Regions from separate parts of the Paenibacillus sp. FSL R5-0912 genome, predicted to be linked through region 1. Evidence: predicted binding sites of a transcription regulator. Region 1 holds the regulator's gene; each other region holds the start of a gene.
The links. Region 1 encodes LexA, which represses DNA repair genes until DNA is damaged. Its sites were predicted from a motif close to CGAACATATGTTCG; they were not measured.
Positions count from the first base shown of each region.

Region 2: a site for LexA is predicted at 3,868-3,881, ahead of R50912_RS02430 (YhjD family protein). Genes of this name have one in related genera too.
Region 3: a site for LexA is predicted at 2,707-2,720, ahead of R50912_RS24085 (ImmA/IrrE family metallo-endopeptidase). Genes of this name have one in related genera too.

Region 1 covers NZ_CP009282.1:4,337,913-4,344,413, reverse strand. The annotation lists gene R50912_RS36475 (DNA-directed RNA polymerase subunit alpha C-terminal domain-containing protein) at 1-235, opposite strand, end outside; gene R50912_RS35025 (hypothetical protein) at 785-961, shown strand; gene R50912_RS18265 (hypothetical protein) at 977-1,336, shown strand; gene R50912_RS18260 (hypothetical protein) at 1,441-1,665, shown strand; gene R50912_RS18255 (hypothetical protein) at 1,719-1,904, shown strand; gene R50912_RS18245 (hypothetical protein) at 2,395-2,952, shown strand; gene R50912_RS18240 (L,D-transpeptidase) at 3,040-3,378, opposite strand; gene lexA (transcriptional repressor LexA) at 3,573-4,199, opposite strand; gene R50912_RS18230 (LysM peptidoglycan-binding domain-containing protein) at 4,396-4,809, shown strand; gene R50912_RS18225 (DUF896 domain-containing protein) at 4,920-5,129, shown strand; gene R50912_RS18220 (hypothetical protein) at 5,177-5,704, shown strand; gene R50912_RS18215 (HAD family hydrolase) at 5,739-6,501, shown strand, end outside.
Region 2 covers NZ_CP009282.1:557,343-563,843, reverse strand. The annotation lists gene R50912_RS34675 (choice-of-anchor A family protein) at 1-2,909, opposite strand, end outside; cyclic di-GMP riboswitch class I at 2,992-3,084, opposite strand; gene R50912_RS02430 (YhjD family protein) at 3,899-4,276, shown strand; gene R50912_RS02425 (ASCH domain-containing protein) at 4,714-5,136, opposite strand; tRNA gene R50912_RS02420 (tRNA-Thr) at 5,333-5,404, opposite strand; gene R50912_RS02415 (sugar phosphate isomerase/epimerase family protein) at 5,487-6,266, opposite strand; gene R50912_RS02410 (MTH1187 family thiamine-binding protein) at 6,317-6,501, opposite strand, start outside.
Region 3 covers NZ_CP009282.1:5,680,743-5,687,243, reverse strand. The annotation lists gene R50912_RS24110 (Rossmann-fold NAD(P)-binding domain-containing protein) at 1-6, opposite strand, end outside; gene R50912_RS24105 (hypothetical protein) at 57-326, shown strand; gene R50912_RS24100 (WD40/YVTN/BNR-like repeat-containing protein) at 338-997, opposite strand; gene R50912_RS24095 (hypothetical protein) at 1,213-1,410, shown strand; gene R50912_RS35260 (hypothetical protein) at 1,893-2,057, opposite strand; gene R50912_RS24085 (ImmA/IrrE family metallo-endopeptidase) at 2,145-2,687, opposite strand; gene R50912_RS34495 (YjfB family protein) at 2,831-3,007, opposite strand; gene R50912_RS36495 (hypothetical protein) at 3,177-3,332, shown strand; gene R50912_RS24080 (hypothetical protein) at 3,381-3,518, opposite strand; gene R50912_RS24075 (NucA/NucB deoxyribonuclease domain-containing protein) at 3,756-4,196, opposite strand; gene R50912_RS24070 (glycosyl hydrolase) at 4,382-5,887, shown strand; gene R50912_RS24065 (zinc ribbon domain-containing protein) at 5,905-6,402, opposite strand.

The DNA.
Region 1 (6,501 bases):
GTTTGGTATGGGCCTCTAACAACTCGACGACAATCATTTGCCCCGTGACGCCAAAATTCCTTAAGCAACGCAATTCAGCCAATGAAGCTTTCATCAAATCACCCACGGTGATGTAATTGCTCTCATATAACGAATTAAGAATACGAGAAATGCTTTTAGGGTTTCTGGTCGATCTCTGTCTTAAGGTGTGAATAGGTCGTGGATATAGTCTACGGTCAATTTCAATGTAAGACATGAGGGGAAGAGTATCTCTAGTGGACAATCTCGTGATGTCTCCCTTCATATATCTGGTAATTATTATAAATATATGAGAATATATTTCAATCCTTTTTTTACAAAATACACATAAAATACAAAATTATTATTTAGGATAATAGATATTTAATAGAGCTATTGAATTAAAGCGACTCGCCGGACTAATGGCTGACGTGTTATTTTATCTACATCCCAATGGTTAGCCGGATGGTTTATTTTACATAATGTACCATGTCCTATATACTGGATCATATACACACTAAAGGAACCCTTTGCAGGTGCTTACCCTGAGAATCACTTTTATGACTAAGGATAGGCTGAAGTGAAGCATGTGTTTAGAGGGTTTGGGCTTGGGGACTATTGCTGTTACAGCTGATACTGGCCGTGGTTGTTGCGGTGCCGGTATTTCCTTTTTAATAAATAAGTTACATAGGGGTATGAAATGAGAAATAAATATGTAAGTATTATTGCAATGATCCTATTATTAACGCTAATTTGTTCTCAGGCTGGAGCTGCAGAAGGAACTGGCATGTCAACTGAAACCAGGGAACGGATTATAGAGCAATATGGGCTGGATTCACCGTTAGCAGGTAGTCCGGACTGGAGCGGAATGGATGTGGGGATAAGCGGGCCGGTTGATGTACTGGTTATAATCTGCAGGTTTATTGTGAGTCCGTTAGTGTTCACGATTCAAGAAATATTATAGCTGGAGGGAATAAACATGAACCCGCGATATGATGCTCCGCAGCCTGAACCCAGAGCCCGCAAGAAAACAGCGGCGAAACTGTCTTTCGTAATTATAGTAGTACTGGTTTTACTAGCGGTCATGAATCCGGGTAAAGAGGACTTTGGAGAATACGCAGTGAATCATCTGGAGGAAACACTGGGGGGAGGGCTAGCTGGAGAAATTACCAGTATGGTCGCTCAGCCTATGGTCGAATCGTTTACTATCCGGGAAAATTACATTCTGTTCTCCACATTCAGCATACCTGATATTCAGGATAGTAAGACATTTATCGGTGATATTAAGGCAAAGCGCAAATACCTCGGGCTGTTTAAGATCATTTTCATCAAGCTCTAAGCTCTAAATAGGGTATACATTTTGTTCCAGAACCCGTTATAATTGAACTGATTTGTTTGCTCTATGAATCCTTATTATTCTTGCGTGTGCACTAAGGAGGAAAGATGTTGAATACTGCGTATAAAGTTCTTTCAAGTGATGCTGATATATTCGCGGCGGCACTTGCCCAGGTGAAGGTCTATGTCGTTCAACTGATCGAGGGTAAACCGCATGTTATAGCTGATTACGCCGGACCTGTACAGAAATGGACGCCGGAGTATGTATTGCTGGCCGGAATGACCTATAGACGTGACGAATTTGAGTTCCGGGTAAGGCTGCCCAAGAAGTAAAAGCAGGTAAACGCTTCGGGGTAACGAATTAGTAGCTGAGGAGGTGGTCGCAAGTGAGTAAAGTTATTTTTGAGCTTCAGTATGTGAATGGGCAAATTGAAGAGCTTGAATCTGTGTTTGAATCGGCGGGAGAAGCCAGAACCTATCTGACATCCGGTGGTTTGACAGGCTGGATTCCGGCAGGAGGCAAGTATCTTAATCCTGTCAATATTATCTCTATCAAGGTCAAAGAAAGCTAATTTTAATATTACTGCCAAATCACACAGTCTCCGAAGCTAATCTTTGCATTTCTTATACTATAAAACGTAAAAGAGGTGTAATGATGACGCAAAGAGAACGAAACAGAATCCGCAGAGCAATTAATGCACTGCTCGCACAGAGAGCAATCCTGCTTGAAAGACTTGAGGAAATTAATGAGAACCTGCGCAGATTTCCAAGTGGTTCACGTGCCAGAAGAGAATTGCTGGCTGCCAGAGCATCTATACGTGAAGCGATTCGTTTAAACACTATTGCTATCCGGTCGTTGCGCAGCGTATTGTAGTCTGTAGTCAGGGGAAAAGTATCCAATCAAAGACATCCTCCCGGGATGTCTTTTTTGCCGTACGATTGAGACTGTAGAAGGCACGGAGTATAATTGATCAATGAAGAGTAAGAGGTTTGAGGGACGATATATACCAGGAGATATGGTGAACAAGCTGCACAAGAGCTTGATACAGGAAGGTGTGAAGAATGGACGATCAATTACGGCAGCGTTTGGGACTGCCAGAATTACAGGATAGAACACTGTCTGTTAACGCAGATATGGTTTTGGAAGAAAGTTCTAAATTGGATGCAGCCGGAACCACCGTGCTGAATGTCTCCAGAGAAGATGTGGAGAAGGGGCGGCTCGAGAGCTATTTGCGTGAATTTAAGAAATATGAGAAGAAGCGGCTACGGGGCAAAATCATAATTATATTCAATGGGTATGAGCAGGATCGCCGGGAAGTTTATCAGGTGCGGGAGATTACGAACTGGGTTGACCGTCTGCTCAAGAACGTGCCTCATCTATTCTATTTCCTCAGCAGAGACAATTACGCGATGCGGATTGCGTTCTTTTGTCTGTCTGAGGTGGTGGGCCGCTCCGGGATGGAAGTGTCCATCACCAAAGAGCAGGGACGCAGGCTGATCGAGAAAGTTACCAAGAGTGCATTGGTCTACGCCAAAAAAAGCAAAGACTCACCTGCGGAACAGTGGAGTCTGGCTGAAAGTATTCTGGACGAGCTTGGTTATGAGCAAACTGTGCAATAATTCTGTGAAGAACCCCTTTGGCGAAAACCCGTCAGAGGGGTTCTTGTGTTCAAATATAGGGAGTTATAGGTGGCTGCATGATTGCGGCTACTCCCTGATGGTTACACGGGTACCAATGGGAATGATGGCAGCCAACGCGACCACGTCCTGGTTATACATGCGGATACAGCCGTGGGAGACCATGTGGCCGATAGAGGAAGGGTCATTCGTTCCGTGAATTCCATAATGCGGCTTGGACAGGCCCATCCAGAAGGCTCCGAACGGTCCGCCCGGATTGGGCTGCTTATTAATGATCGTGTACTCGCCTACCGGCGAGACGGTCAGCATCCGGCCAATGCCGACAGGAAATCCTCTGGTTACGGTGTCATTATCAAGCAGATAAAGCATGCGCTGTGAAAGGTCGACAATAATTCGATAGTTGGGCATGGGATCAGCACTCCTTTGTAATCAGGATATGTGCGGATAGCTAAAGCGGTTCGGAGTAAAAAATGCCAAAAACCGTTATGGGAACAAATGTTCCTGCGTTGGTTTTTTGGCATTTTAGGCAAGCGTAACAGGATCTAAATAGGAAAAAGGCTGCTTCGCGTGATGCGGAGCAGCCTGATTATGGAGGAGAAGGATTAATGGATATCGCGGAATAATCCAATGACTCTGCCCAAAATAGTAACGCGGTTAAGGCGGAGAGGCTCGTAAGCCGGATTCTCCGGCTGCAGCCGGATATGATCACGTTCTTTGTAAAAGGTCTTAACGGTTGCTTCATCTTCTTCGGTCATCGCAACAACGATGTCACCATTGTCAGCGGTTTGCTGTTGGCGGACAATAACATAATCGCCGTTCATAATCCCGGCATCAACCATACTGTCGCCGAGTACAGAAAGCATGAATACCTTGTTATCCCCTACGTAATGAGTAGGAAGCGGGAAGTAATCCTCAATATTCTCTGTAGCGGTAATAGGAACACCAGCAGTGACCTTACCAATTACTGGGATGCGGGTAACCGTCTGGACGAATTGATGTACATTCTCTGAATCTTCCTGTCCGAGCAATTCAATAGCCCGCGGTTTCGTAGGATCGCGCCGGATCAGGCCCTTCTTCTCAAGCCGGTCCAGATGACCGTGCACTGTAGAACTGGAGGCCAGGCCAACAGCTTCACCAATTTCCCGAACGGACGGAGGATAACCCTTGCTGCGGACTTCGTTACGTATAAATTCCAGGATCGCCAGCTGGCGACTCGAAATCTTTGACATCGGAATCAACCCCATATACTATGTTTGGGAAAATTATAACATAGAACTGCCGTTCGTACAAACATAAGTTCTAAATTGTGAGAATAATAGCCCGAAAAATAAAGGGAACAGTTGTTCGAAAAAACTATTGATCAAAACACATGTTCGTGTTATATTATTTTCGAAAGTAAGAACAAGTGTTTGGAGGACGATATTTATGTTAAAATACAGTACCTACAATAGTATCTACAATGAGGATATCAAGGTGTCCGCTCCCGGTAATCCATTACCCCATAATCCATTGGCACAATTCAGAGACAAGACCCTTCGCCTGCTGTCTGTACTTACCTCGATATTCCGCCAGGTCAGCTTTGTTAAGATATCTCTGATACTATTACTCACGATCTCCGGATTTACAGTAGTCGGTAATGTGTTCGCTGGTTCTGTCACTTTAATGAAGCCTGAGAAACGGATCGTAGTTGAACGCGGAGACACCTTGTGGAGCATTGCACTCAAGAATAAACCGGATGATATGAGGACTGCTGTATATATAGAAGGGATCAAGAAGTCAAATGGTCTGAAGGACAGCGGAATTAAGGCAGGAGATATACTGACCGTGCCGGTATATTAACCGAAAGAAGCATACTGGTGTTTGACTAAGAGAGCTTTCAGGGGGTAGACCTTGACAAGCTCTTTTTCTCATGGCAAAGTTAGAATGAATTTATAGGGGAGGGGAACGTATTGAATATTGACGAATTGGTCGCACGCATTAATGAATTGGCACGCAAACATAAGAATGGCGGCCTGAATGAGGAAGAATTGGCAGAACGCGCCAAACTCCGCGAGATATATCTGGGCAATATCCGCAGCAATTTCCGGGCCCAGCTTGATACCATTGAGATTGTGGATGATCCGGAGCATGAAGAAGGCAACAACGGACGTAAAGCTTAGTCTGCGGCCTTTTCATAGATAATACAGGATGACTAGGGGGAACTAACATGGCCCGTTCTTGGGAAAGAATGGTTCAACGCAACACCAAGCAAATCAATCAGCAAAGAAAGAAGCAGGGAAAAGAGACGATCTATGGGACGAGCTCTAAAGCTGCTGCAAAGAGCGTCGATATTTTCAAAGGCCGGAATATTGTATTCCCTGTCGTGTTAATGCTGCTTGGCATTATGTTCTGGGTAGTCGGTTCCATTGATGAAGCGAAAGGAAGCGGAATACTGGCCAACTGGCTGGGGGTAGTACTGTACTTCCTGCTTGCCGCGCTGTTATTCTTCCGCCGTCCGTTCCTTAAGGTGGAACGCGCCCGTCTGTCTACTATTAAATACAACCGCGAACGCTTTTTGCCAGCAACTGAAATTGAGAAGATTACCTTGTCGCGCAGTGTAGTTACCATTAAGTATAAAGGCAAGCGCAAGCAATGGATTTTCTCCAAGCTGATCAACCGGTATGACACCGCCGCCATGGCTGCACGCCTGGAACAATTCGGCAAGAACAACAACATTGAAGTAGTGCACGAATAGTAAGATAGACCAGCATAGGGAGTGGGAGAACGAAATGCCGATTACCGCCGTACTATTTGACCTTGACGATACACTGCTATGGGATGATCGAAGTGTGGAAGAAGCATTCCGCTACGCCTCTGAGGCTGCAGGGGATTCTGTTGATCCGCAAGAGCTTGAACAGGCGGTGCGCAGAGAAGCGCGTGCGCTTTATGAGTCTTACGAGACTTTTCCGTTCACGAAGCTGATTGGGATTAATCCTTTTGAGGCACTATGGGCTAACTTCACAGCTGGAGACCAGCCGGAATTCCGCCAGCTGGAACAGCTTGCTCCGGCCTACCGCACCGAATCCTGGCGCCGCGGACTTGCCTCTCTTGGAGTGGACGATGAAGCGCTGGCGGCACGCCTCGCTGCCAAGTTCGCCGTTGAGCGCCGCAGCCGTCCTTATATATATGAAGAGACGCTTCAGGTGCTGGATGAGCTGCGCGGCAAGGTGAAGCTGCTGCTGTTGACGAATGGCTGTCCTGCACTCCAGCAGGAGAAGCTTGATGGTGTACCTGAGCTTATTCCGTATTTTGACCATATTGTCATTTCTGGAAGCTTCGGTAAAGGGAAACCGGACAAGACAATCTTCGAGCATGCCCTCGGACTGCTGGATATTACGCCTGAGCAAGGGATAATGGTCGGAGATAAGCTTACGACTGATATTCTCGGTGGATTGGCTGCAGGTCTAACGACGGTCTGGATCAACCGGACGGCCAAGACTCCTGACCCGGACATCACTCCGGATTATCAGATCAGGCATCTTTCGGAGCTTC
Region 2 (6,501 bases), 3.8 Mb from region 1:
GTTGGTGCTGCCGTTGGTGTTGGCTCTGCCGTTGGCGTCGGTGTCGGTGCTGCTGTTGGCGTTGGTGTTGGTGCCGCCGTTGGCGTTGGTGTTGGTGTTGGTGTTGGTGTCGGTGTTGGCTCTGCCGTTGGCGTCGGTGTCGGTGCCGCCGTTGGCGTTGGTGTTGGCTCTGCCGTTGGTGTCGGTGTTGGCTCTGCCGTTGGCGTCGGTGTCGGTGCTGCTGTTGGCGTTGGTGTCGGTGCTGCTGTTGGCGTTGGTGTCGGTGCTGCCGTTGGCGTTGGTGTCGGTGCTGCTGTTGATGTTGGCGTTGGTTCTACTGTCGGTGTTGGTGCCGCCGTTGGCGTTGGTGTTGGTGCTGCCGTTGGTGTCGGTGTTGGCTCTGCCGTTGGCGTCGGTGTCGGTGCTGCTGTTGGCGTTGGTGTCGGTGCTGCTGTTGGTGTCGGCGTTGGTGCCGCCGTTGGCGTTGGTGTCGGTGGCGCTGTTGGCGTTGGTGTCGGTGCCGTTGTTGGCGTTGGTGTCGGTGCCGCCGTTGGCGTTGGTGTTGGCTCTGCCGTTGGTGTCGGTGTTGGCTCTGCCGTTGGCGTCGGTGTCGGTGCTGCTGTTGGCGTTGGTGTCGGTGCTGCTGTTGGCGTTGGTGTCGGTGCTGCTGTTGATGTTGGCGTTGGTTCTACTGTCGGTGTTGGTGCCGCCGTTGGCGTTGGTGTTGGTGCTGCCGTTGGTGTCGGTGTTGGCTCTGCCGTTGGCGTCGGTGTCGGTGCTGCTGTTGGCGTTGGTGTCGGTGCTGCTGTTGGCGTTGGTGTAGGTGCTGCCGTTGGCGTTGGTGCCGCTGTTGGCGTTGGTGTCGGTGCCGCTGTTGGCGTTGGTGTCGGTGCTGCCGTTGGCGTTGGTGCTGCTGTTGGCGTTGGTGTCGGTGCTGCTGTTGGTGTAGGCGTTGGTGCCGCCGTTGGCGTTGATGTTGGTGCAGCTGTTGGCGTTGGCGTTGGTGCTGCCGTTGGCGTTGGTGTTGGTGCTGCTGTTGGCGTTGGTGTCGGTGCAGCTGTTGGCGTTGGTGTCGGTGCAGCCGTTGGCGTTGGTGTCGGTGCAGCTGTTGGCGTTGGTGTCGGTGCTGCTGTTGGTGTCGGCGTTGGTGCCGCCGTTGGCGTTGGTGTTGGTGCTGCTGTTGGTGTCGGCGTTGGCGTCACCGTTGGTGTCGGTGTTGGTTTCACTGTCGGTGTTGGTTTCACTGTCGGTGTCGGTTTCACTGTCGGTGTTGGTTTCACTGTCGGTGTTGGCTTCACTGTCGGCGTTGGTTTCACCGTTGGTGTCGGTTTCACTGTCGGCGTTGGCGTCACCGTTGGTGTCGGTTTCACTGTCGGCGTTGGCGTCACAGTTGGTGTCGGTTTCACTGTCGGTGTCGGCTTCACTGTCGGTGTCGGCTTCACTGTCGGTGTTGGCTTCACTGTCGGCGTTGGTTTCACCGTTGGTGTCGGTTTCACTGTCGGCGTTGGCGTCACCGTTGGTGTCGGTTTCACTGTCGGCGTTGGCGTCACAGTTGGTGTCGGTTTCACTGTCGGTGTCGGCTTCACTGTCGGTGTCGGCTTCACTGTCGGCGTTGGTTTCACTGTCGGTGTTGGCGACGGAGTACACTTAGGTGTCGGCGTCGGCTTCACTGTTGGTGTCGGTTTCACTGTCGGTGTTGGTTTCACTGTCGGCGTTGGCGTCACTGTTGGTGTCGGCTTCACTGTCGGTGTCGGCTTCACTGTCGGCGTTGGTTTCACTGTCGGTGTTGGCGACGGAGTACACTTAGGTGTCGGCGTCGGTTTCACTGTCGGTGTTGGTTTCACTGTCGGCGTTGGCATCACTGTTGGTGTCGGTTTCACTGTCGGCGTTGGCGTCACTGTTGGTGTCGGTTTTACCGTCGGTGTCGGTTTCACTGTTGGTGTGGGAGTTGGCTTCACCGTCGGCGTTGCAGTCGGTTTCACTGTTGGTGTAGGGCTTGGTGTTACGGTTGGTGTTGGCGATGGGCTGGGGGTTGGTGTTGCGGTCGGCGTCGGACTTGGCGGCGGTCCATCTCCCTGGTATGTTCCTAGGTGCATTTCTACTCCGCCGGCAAAAGACTTGGCAATTAGCGTTCCGTATAGCTCTGCACCGGAATAATTGACATCCGCCTTAGGCGCCAGTATCGTCCCCAAAAAGGTGGTATACGCAATATTCACCTTGGTCGCTTCGTAGAAGTTGAACAACACTTGACCTGCTTTGCCGTTATTCATTGCGAAACTTGGTACATTGACCGTAGCTCCACTTATGTTAATAATTAACGTGGCATTCTGGGCAATGTTGAATTGAATATTGTTTGTATTCGCCAGCGTTGCCGCATCCAGGTGAACTACGTTGAAAAGATCCGGCGCACTTATTGTAAGTGTTCCATAATTATTATTGCCAATTTCTTTCGTAGCGGACAATGCCCCGTATGCTGCAGAACGCGAGATCAGATACTGCTTCTCAGCCGGGAAATCAATCGGGCTTCCCTGCTTCTTCGCGCCTATAATATTCACAATAGGCTCATTGGCTTCAATGGTGTCCCCATACACAACGTTTCCGTAGATTTCTCCGCTACCCGAATGTTTAAACTTCTTACCGGCAACGAGTACGTCTGTGGCTGAAGAATTCCTGTAGGCCCTGGCTACCCCGTAACCTCCAGAGAGAGTAATATTCCCTCCCGCTGCAAGACGGCCTTCAATTTGATCATTGTCTTGCGTGAAATCGTCAAAGATAAAAGCATTAAAATTCCCGGCAATCCCCAAGACCGGCGTTGGATTGTAAGGTACACCAGCTGTTGCCCTTACCTCCGTCCCCCAAGTGAAGGCGCTACTTACGGTCAGTACGCCCGCCAGAATACAGGCGGCCGCTTTTCGCAATTTTTTTCTCAATAATCTACACCTCCTATTCAACTATTCTATGAAATCGTCGCAAAACTATAACAAAAAAAAGACCGCCACGAAGGGTTAGCTTCACGGCGGCCGGACGACCATAGCCCGGACTTAAGGGGCATCAGATTCCTGACTTTGCGTCCCGCTCTTTCGAAACGGTTTGCGTTTGTACATGATTGATATGAAATTGGAAAAGCTTATGTAATACCCAACAGAAATCTGTGACATTTGTTACTTTAGAACTAACTTTAGTTTAGATGCCACTTGGCATATTGTCAATATATTTCCAATTCATTTCACAGCTATTTTTGTGATGAAAAAAATAAAAAACGCTTTATTCATAAGGCTTTATACAATTTATAAACATACCTTCCTGACGAAAAAGGTCGATAATCCCACTAATTCGCCGCAGTACTTTTTCCTTTTCACAGAGTTATTATCCTTAAATTTCAAATATCAAAATTTAGTATTTTAGTCCTACTTTTTCTCCCCGCCCCCCCCATCTTCGCTTAAACAAACCTCACATGGTGAACCTGAAGAAACGGGTGCCATCCTCCTTAAGGACACCACCCGTTTCCGGACATACAAGAGAGCTCTTATATAGTAAAAGCCTTATGAGATTCATCTGTTTTCACAGCAGTCTTTAATCGACATATCTAGGGAGTTTGTGTAGAGGGCTGGAAATCTGCACACGCAGAAATCCATTTTTAGAGCAGCTGAATCCAGCCAATCATTGATACCCAAAGCGGAACGCTAAGGAATAACCCAAACAATAAACCGCGGCGGAGATTTCCTTCATGACTCATTGCCATTCTCCTTTTAATCAGATTTATTTACAACTTTATTATTTCAATTTTAATATAAAATAATTTTCCCGATTTTATTGTGAATTATGTCACATTAACAGCCCTCTTTTTTTTAAATACCATTGATTTTTTTTGAACTTCGGGTTAAATTACGAATATACGTTCTCGTTGGAGGAGATGAGATTGATGCACAGAGCAGAGAGCCAGGACAATATGCTGGTGAAATCGTATATCTTGCTGCCGCTCATTTTATCCGCCTTTGAACGCGATGCTTCCATCCTATCCGCAGAGCTGCGCACACCCGATCCTTACCTTGAGGTTCTCCGGACAGCGGCGGGTGCAGCCATAGCCGACCTGCGGGATGTCCGCACCGAGATGAGAGCCCGTGGTCTGAAGGTCTATGCACAGCAGCAGCTGGAAGTTGGCATTGAAGCCAAATTTGTCTGCAGGGGTTATCATGAACGGATGCTGCTGCTGGATGATGTCATTACCGCCCAGTCTACTATCCGCATGCGCAGATATTTGGGTCTTGGCACTCCGGACTCAACCGCCTTGAGATGAACAGCAACTCTGGCTATGTTAATTCTCGGCGTTACTTCCCCCATAAAAAAGAGGCCCGCCATGATTGGCAAGACCTCAGGGTACCCTATTACATCCCTTACCTGAAAATAAGCTGATACCCAGATAAAGATTACATTAAAATCGTCCAATACCCAAGCGTACCGCAGATAACCACAGCCGCTACGGGATACAGGATCTTCCGGCTTACCTGATCCTTAAACACAATAAACAAACAAAGCATACAAAGCCATGCGATAAGAAGGCTGCCCATCTCTTATGCATACGCTCCTTCCCGGCATTTCTGCCCTGGCTCCTGCAGCATACCACCGCAGAGTCCGCTTTCCATATATATAAGAAGATTACCCGCTGAATATCCCTATGATACCCGCTGACAGCTGATAAGCATGAAATTTTTATTTATTTGGCCACAAATGGATTCACCACTCCTGCTCAAGAACGGGATATTCCCAGAAACCTAAGCGCCCTTTGGCAGGTATAGGATGAGCCAGCGCAACGACTTCCTCCAGCTTCCAGGCATACCGGCCTTCTGCATAATCGCCGAACACATATTCATTCCCGCCCGGCCAGTTCTGCTGTGCTTGCTGAGGCGTAACCCCGCAGCAACCAGCCAGCCGGCTGGTCGCAAGGATTACCCCGGAGGGCAGATTATCCGCCGTGTAGCCGTGCCGGGCAAGCACCGATTGATACGGCTCTGTCCTGCATATGGCCTTATCTACCTGCATACCGGCATGGATGGCTAATTCTCCCCGGTAAGCCGTCGGCCAGGAACGGGTCTCGATCTGTTTTTCACCCAGCTCAATTAAGGTTGCCCAAGGCTGGCGAATCGTCAGACACTTCATACAAGTGCCTCCTCTCATAAACAAAATAGGCTCTAGGAATAACATATAAATCGTTTAATAAGATTGATTTCATTTTAGTCCTGCATTCTGTATTAAGCATAAGCAAGCATCGGGCCGGTAGACGATCGGATGAATAAATAAAAAAACGCGACCCCCAAAACCCCGGAAAGCCGCGCCACTATTGAGTTCTTACGGATGCTGGTGAAGGGAATTGAACCCCCGGCCTACGCATTACGAGTGCGTTGCTCTACCCCTGAGCTACACCAGCTTAAAAGGATTGCCCCTGCCAAACAAAAAATATTATAACTCTTTCAGCAGAAAACGCAACCCTTTTTGACTATTACCTCTTCCTATCCCTGCATAAGCCCCAACCCGCGGAAATATTCCAGCGCCTGCTTAGCACTCTCCAGCGACGACACGGCATAAGCCTCTTGCTCTACTATATAATACAGAATTCCGCTTTCCTCTGCCTTGTCGAAGACGCTAGCGAAATCAACCTGCCCTTTCCCGAGGTCAGTCTCTTCATTATTTGCCCCGAAATCCTTAATGTGGACCAGCGGAACACGCCCGGCATAACGCGAGACATAGTCAATCGGCCGGGCCCCGCCCCTGTATACCCACCCCAGATCAAACTCGGCAAACATATGCTCAGCAGGAATCTGCCCCAGCCATATATCGATGACTGCTTTGCCGTCTACCTCCGCAAATTCATAATCATGGTTGTGATACCCGTACTGCAGGCCTGCTGCACGGACCATCGCGGAGGCCTTCTCCAAGAAGGGAATCACCGCCGTCACATCTTCCATCGAGGGGTTCTGCGGAAGCGGTGCCGAAGGGGTGATCATATATTGTAGTCCAAGTTCCTTCGCATATTCAATTTCTTTGGCTAACGCCCGTTCCATGTTATCCAGACTGCTGAAATCCAGGCCCACATGCGCCGAAGGCGCAGCAAGACCCAACCGGTCCAATGTACGGCGCAGTTCTCCTGCAGACACGCCGAAATAACCGGCGAATTCTACCGCCTGGTATCCCATCTCCGCCACTTTGCCCAGTGTACCCAGGAAATCGCGCTCTGTCTGGTCACGCAGTGTGTACATTTGAATTCCGATTTGCTGTGAGGCCTTTGCCATGAAAGATCCGCTCCTTATAGGTTGAATCTGATTACAACTACAGGTACTCCTTACTCTCCTTGCAGCTTACGTTCCACGGATTCCAGCTTGCTGCGGCTCGTAGAAGACTTGTCACGACGGTCATCAATTTTAAGCGAGGTAGATACTCTCTGTGCTCCTGAAGTAAAAGGCGACTCATGCAGCGCTTCTACTGCAGACAGAATCCGTGCAACCGGTCCTTCAATAATAGTCCCCA
Region 3 (6,501 bases), 1.3 Mb from region 1:
AGTCATGGGCCCCGCCTATCATTATATGGTAGTATTTAGTAAATGGAGGGACTTAAATGAAATTAATTAAGAGATTGGGTTTGTGGTTGCCGGTCCTGTCTGTAGCGGTAAGTATGATTAATCTGTCAGGACAAGATGATAAAAACCTGCTGCTTTTTTTGACAAGTCCTTTGCTGTTATGGCTTAATCCTCAGCTGACAGATCTGCATTACAACATGGATAATGAACTTCTGTTCCAGTGTATACTATACGGCATTCACTTCTTCTTCTGGTTAGGGTTTGGTTTATTGTTCGATTGGCTATTAGCGCGCAGAAGAGCAAAATAGAGTTTCGGTTGTCATTTATGGAACGAAGATCTTTGATGTGCTGTTTCCGTGGAGGTAGCCCATTGCTTGCCGTCCGGTGAAGTCCAAAGGGCATGGCCAATACGGATTTCCCAAGAATAATGCTCCTTATCCTGAATTTCAGCAGCGTCCCAGGACAAACTGTTCCATGTACCCGCGGTAGGGTCAGTTATAGCATTCCAGTGCTGCCCGTAATCTTGGGTTACGAAAAAAAGGAAAAACGAAGTGTTTCCGCCCTGTGCATTCTGTATCTCCGGGTGATCCGGAATCATGATTCCATAGGATGTTGAGCTGAAGAAAACAGGCGGTGCAGGATCAAACATGGAAGAGGCGTACTGATCAGGCACTTCAAGCTTCTCTTGGGTCCAGTGCGCTCCGCTATCTCCGGTTGTGTACAGCCGCTGCGTCCCTGGCTGCGGAGTGTTGATGGTTAGCCAGCCGTTATCCGCACTACTGAATGTAAATGCTCCAACCGGTCCGGACGGTAAGGTTCCGTTCTCCGAATCACTGAGCTTATCCCAGGTCTTGCCGCTATCGGCCGTCTGGTAGATCGCATTATCAGCTCTGAACATCCCGGAACCGGCAGAAGTGACCTTCCAACCGTGCATCTCATCCAAATTATATTGATAAGTCTGAATGTTCTCTGTAGACACAGAAGCACCTGTATCAGCGGCTGGTGCGGGCATAGAATTAAATGTGACCCCCCAAAGACCAGCTACAAGTTGCAGCATTAACCAAACACTTCTTAGAATTTCCACTACAAACACCTCCCTTGTCCATAGTAAGGGAAGGCAACTGGATATAAGTTACAGAATCATGATGAAACAATTAAAAATATATAACCAAAGGAAAGGAGGAGAGAGTGGCAATGAGCGAAGCAGAGGATAACAAAACTGAACTGGAGAAGCGGGTTGCTGCGCTGGAGAAACGGATTGCTGTGATGGAGAACTATAACCCGCCCCCGCAGTCCACCAAAAAGGTAGTCTGGATCATGCTTGCGGTAATACTCGGAATCTTCCTGGCAATGGCGGGTATCGGGATTATCCAGTTTGTCAGCAGCGGCTAGTCGTTATTCTTGTCATTAATCAGCAGAGAAGTGCAGACCAGCGCTACAATAAGCATGATGCCCATTGCGATCATTTGAAAGATATTATTATAGGGATCTGAGAACGTTATGTATTCGAATACGACCTTGGATAGTAAATAGTAAAGAATACGCAATAGGCTTAGAAAGACTAGAGCGGCTACGATCCATTTCTTGATTGTGCTGATAGTGATAGAATCACTCCGTCCGCGGGGATAATAAATTGCAGTTACTCCCATTATTGTACAATATGGTAGCACAAGAGAAAACTGAAAATTGCAGTCCCCTGACCCTTTGCCCATAGCCTGATTTAAGGTTGGTTTAAGCAACGGTGAGTATATTGTATACATACCCCTGATAGAAACCTCAGACCCTGCCGGACGTTGGCGGGGTCACTTTTTATAGGGTGAAAGGTTACAGACTGAGCGGTGCTGGCTATATGCTGATTATTCTGCTTCAGAGGATTAATCGTACTCCTTGGGTTCCTGCAGTAAGATGGAGAAGGTCTGCGTTTCGTGGTCCACTTCAATGGTCTCGATGCCGACAAAATCCGGAATTTCGGGATGTACTGCATCTACGCTGTATTCCGGATGGGTCAGCAATAATTGAATGACTTTTATGGCTTCCATGTCGCTCCCCTTTACGGTTGAAATGTCACCATGCATAGAGGTACATCTGTTGTTCTTATGTCTATGCCGGTATTATCCCCGCAGCGCTTAGCGAATATGTCTATGGATTAATTTTCTGTCTTCGTTTCTTTCCATTACGGCCATTAATTGCCCCTGGAAAATACGCCGTTGGATCTGGTCAATCCGCTGCAAAGCCAGCTCCACAGGTACCTGAAAGGTGCTGGAAAGCTCAGCCACGGCATCCTCACGCAATTCAGGCAGTGTCCGTGCAGAGATCATGGAATAGGGCATGGCGGCATACAGAATAAACCTCTCTGATTCATCCTCCTGCGACTGTGTGAACTGTTCAGGCATAAGAGTATGCTTGCCGGCATGGCGGAGCAGATGACACAGCTCATGGAGGAACTCCAGCCGCTGCAGTTCGGGAGGGAGCCTGTTGTCGATGAACATGCTGTACATTCCGGCGCTGGCCTCAATGCTCTTGCTTCGGACATCCAGATAATGAATCCAGATATTCAGCCGTTCGGCTATGTATTCAATAGATATGTCTGACGGCTGGCGGACAGCGATACGCTGATATAAATCCTCTGTCCATTTCTCCAAGGCAGTCATCTGATAATAGGATTGCATAATCAATCACCTCAATATAAGATCGTATGTTCGTATTGATGGTCAAAAGAAAAGCCCTGAAGGGCTTAGCAATCAGCACACTCAATAGTCAGCAGCTGAATGAATATGGAACGGGTGTTCCTATGTATGTAAGCATAAAGCAATCAGGCGCGAATATCAAGTGTTTTTCCCAAGGTGGGGTGTGCGCCTTGACTCAGCATCTGGACCATATTCTGGGCATCGGTCTGTGCCTGATCTTTGGCAATACTCATGACCTGTAATCCTGCAGCCTGCAGTAAAGAGGACTGGTTCATGACAACCGATAGTGCAGCAATATCCATTTTTGTTCCTCCTCCAAAATTTTTTGAAGCAACGCATCCACCTTTTATATCGACCGGTTAGGGCTTGGCCGTTAGGTGGATGGCATTTCTTTGCCGATTGGCCCATGCCAGGGGTTAGATTTCCACATATTCTGTGCTGTATTCAATATTCAAGAGGAGGAATTAAATTATGGGAGCAGAGTATGGTTGCGGTTGTGGAAATAACGTCGGTGGAGTTAATCAGGGTCCCCCGATTGTTCCGGTTGTAAGCCCTTGGACTTCGACTGGTGCAATTCTGGTTCTGTTCATTCTGCTGGTTATTATCACTAAAGCTTGTTTGTTCTAGAGCGCTATTAAGCAAGTGCTGCCCTGTCTGGCCTGAGGCCGGATGGGGCTATTTCTTTTTTTTACGTGCCGCCGGACCGATCTGGCGTTTGATTCTGCCTGTATGCTCATCCGTTTCAATGATATACAACTCCTTGACTGTACCTGCAAGTGCAAACCATTCCTGTAAGGCTTCAGCCTCGGACATAGGGCCGTACAGCCTTTTCCCCCGATAACAGATATAGAACACTCCCGGCTCTCCGTCTATGGAATAATATTCCACACTATTTTACGCTTTATCCGGGTGAAATTGCATAAAGAACTTTCGTTCGCATAACAGGCATGCCAAATGTCCTTATATGACAGAGAGGAGAGCGGGTGCTTCGAGGTCTGTTTCAATTTCAGGAATTGTTTGCGGTAGTGCGGGAGTAGTCAGGCACTCTGCCTATTTAAACATGAACTCTACGCGGGTACCGTCTGCGAAGTCCTCCAGCTGATTGCCGACCCAGCTTCCAGCCCCGCGGTTATCGCTGGGGGTTATGTATTCAATATCTGCGCCGGCTCCGCCTTCTGCACACATCGCCATCGGCCATTCGTCGCGGTCATAACCTTTTTTGGTGGGTACGCCCTTCAGGGATTCCTTACGGTTCTCTTCGGCTTCATTCCGGTCAATTGTGCAGATGGAGGACTCGCCGTTCCTGATCGCTTCCTGAATATGTCTGGCGGTCTCCGGATAACGGCCCGATGGGAATTCCAGCCGGACAACCTCCGAATTGTCAGAAGACGGTGTCTGGGACGGGAGCTGACCGTTCTCCTCGAAGTAATAAGCAGCGAGGCTGAGCAGAACAACAATAATGAGACTGGTGATGAATTTTTTGGCTTTCATATCTGCTCCTTAAAAGTTTTGTTAGCATAGCTTCCAAGTGATAAGCTCCGGCAATACTCGCTTCGGAAGCCTAGCTCACAATAGTATAGCGTATGACTGCGGAATTGGAACAGACCGGATTCTTGTCTATCCGCCGTGCTGATGTTACATAATTCGCCATAAAATGTACAAACAGGTGGAAAAGGATGGTGGGAAAAGTGGAACAGCGTGTACTCAGAGATCTGCTGGATTCCGCGTCACGGCTGGTAGGGGATGTACAATGGCAGGCTGCCTTCCGCAGTGTGCTGATCTTCCGCAGTGTGCTGATGAGTCCTGCGGATGCGGAGCTGGCCCTGCCGGCGCGTAAATTGCTGAACACCTTATACTGGCTGCAGGGGCAAGGCGTGATCAGCGGACAGCATGATTATCTGGAGAGCCCGGATGAATTCAGCGTGAAGCTGAAGAATACCGGCGGGAGCTATGCGGGCCTTCACGGCTATGAGATGGGTGCCATCAGCAACCAGACGGAGCAGCAAATCAGCAGCCAGCGGCAGGCCGTCACGGACAGTGCAATCCGCTGGCATCAGGCCGGGGGAATCGTAACGATGAGCTATCATGCCAATCTGCCGGGAACCGCTCCGGCCTGGGCGAATGTCTCAATGAGTCTCAGCGAAGCAGATTTCAGCAGCTATATTACTCCGGGAACGGCCCAATACACAGCGATGATTGCAGAGCTGGACAAAGTAGCCGTCTATCTCAAAAAACTGAAGGATGCCGGTGTACCTGTGCTCTGGAGACCTTACCATGAGATGAACGGCGGCTGGTTCTGGTGGGGGCAGAAGTCCTCCTTCAGCACGCTCTGGGAGATTATGTTCGAGCGGTATACTGTATATCACAAGCTGCATAATCTGCTGTGGGTGTGGTGTCCGAATGCGAAGAACCAGTGGTGTGATGAACCAGCAAAATATTACCCGGGCAGCGGAAGAGTAGATGTGCTGGCACTGGATATCTATGACGCGGACTTCAAGGGGAGCCATCATGACAGCCTCTGGGATCTGGGGCGCGGCAAGCTGATCGCCATTGGCGAGAATGGGGAGCTTCCTCCGGCAGCCCTGCTGGCGGGTTCCCAGAACAAATGGAGCTACCAGATGACCTGGGGCAAGCTGCTGTATGAGAAGAACAGTGATGCGGTGATCAAAGCTTTTATGAAGGATAATTTCGTGTTCACGAGAGACGAATATGCAGCAAAGGCGGCAGCAATGGATCCATCACCGGGCGGCATTCCTAAGCCGGGTTTGTATGGCCAGTACTACAATAACATTACGCTCAGCGGTACGCCCGCCCTCACCCGGACGGATGCCAACATCAACTTCATCTGGAGACAGGCAGCCCCTGACCCGGCTATTCGTGCAGATTTGTTCTCGGTACGCTGGAGCGGCAGGCTAAGTGCGGTGTACAGTGAGACTTACAGCATCTATACTTCTTCGGATGATGGCATCCGGGTCTGGATCGACGGCAAGCTGATTATTGACAGCTGGATGAAGCAGAGCGGGCAAGAGCGGCAAGGCAGTGTGAATCTGATTGCGGGTAAGCTGCATGAGCTGAAGGTGGAGTATTACGAGAACCAGGGGGATGCGCGGGCCGTGCTGATGTGGGAGAGCCCCAGCCAGGTCAAAAGCGTAATTCCGGCAGGGGCGCTGTATCTTCCTTAACAGGGGAAGGTATTAGGTCAAATTTGTTCGCGGTAGCTGATGTTGTTGGCGACTTTTTCGTTGCGGACGGCTTGGCGCAGCACGTCTTTTACGGTCTGAACCTTGCGGATTTTGCGGAAAGGAAGCTGCGGTGACGAAGCGTCATCCGAGAGGATCGTAAGGGTTCCAATGCCTAGAATACGGTCCGGAATCGACTGCGTGACGGAAAAATCATTGACCCGCAGCAGCTCGATTTCTTCGACATCCTTGCCGATCAGTCCGCTCTTCACCATAATCCGCTGGGTTGTAATAGTGTATCTGGTATTATTGAGTCCAATAAGCCCCTTGAGCCGGTCGGATATGCCCGCAGGCTTACCCTGCCACAGCTCGGTTTCTGTGCTTGTTCCGGAGACCCGATCTGCCGCCGGACGGCGTGCTGCTGCCGGAGCATTATTGTCCTCTGTACCTGCTCCGCATTCTCCGCAGAATTTGGCACCTTGCTTGTATTCCGCACCACAGGCTGTGCAATAAGGCATAGGATATCTTCCTCTCGTATAACGGATAATTTGATTATAGTATAACAAGAATTCCCAGTCACTACCGGGTTCTTCTTGTGTTTCTTTCTGTGAATACGC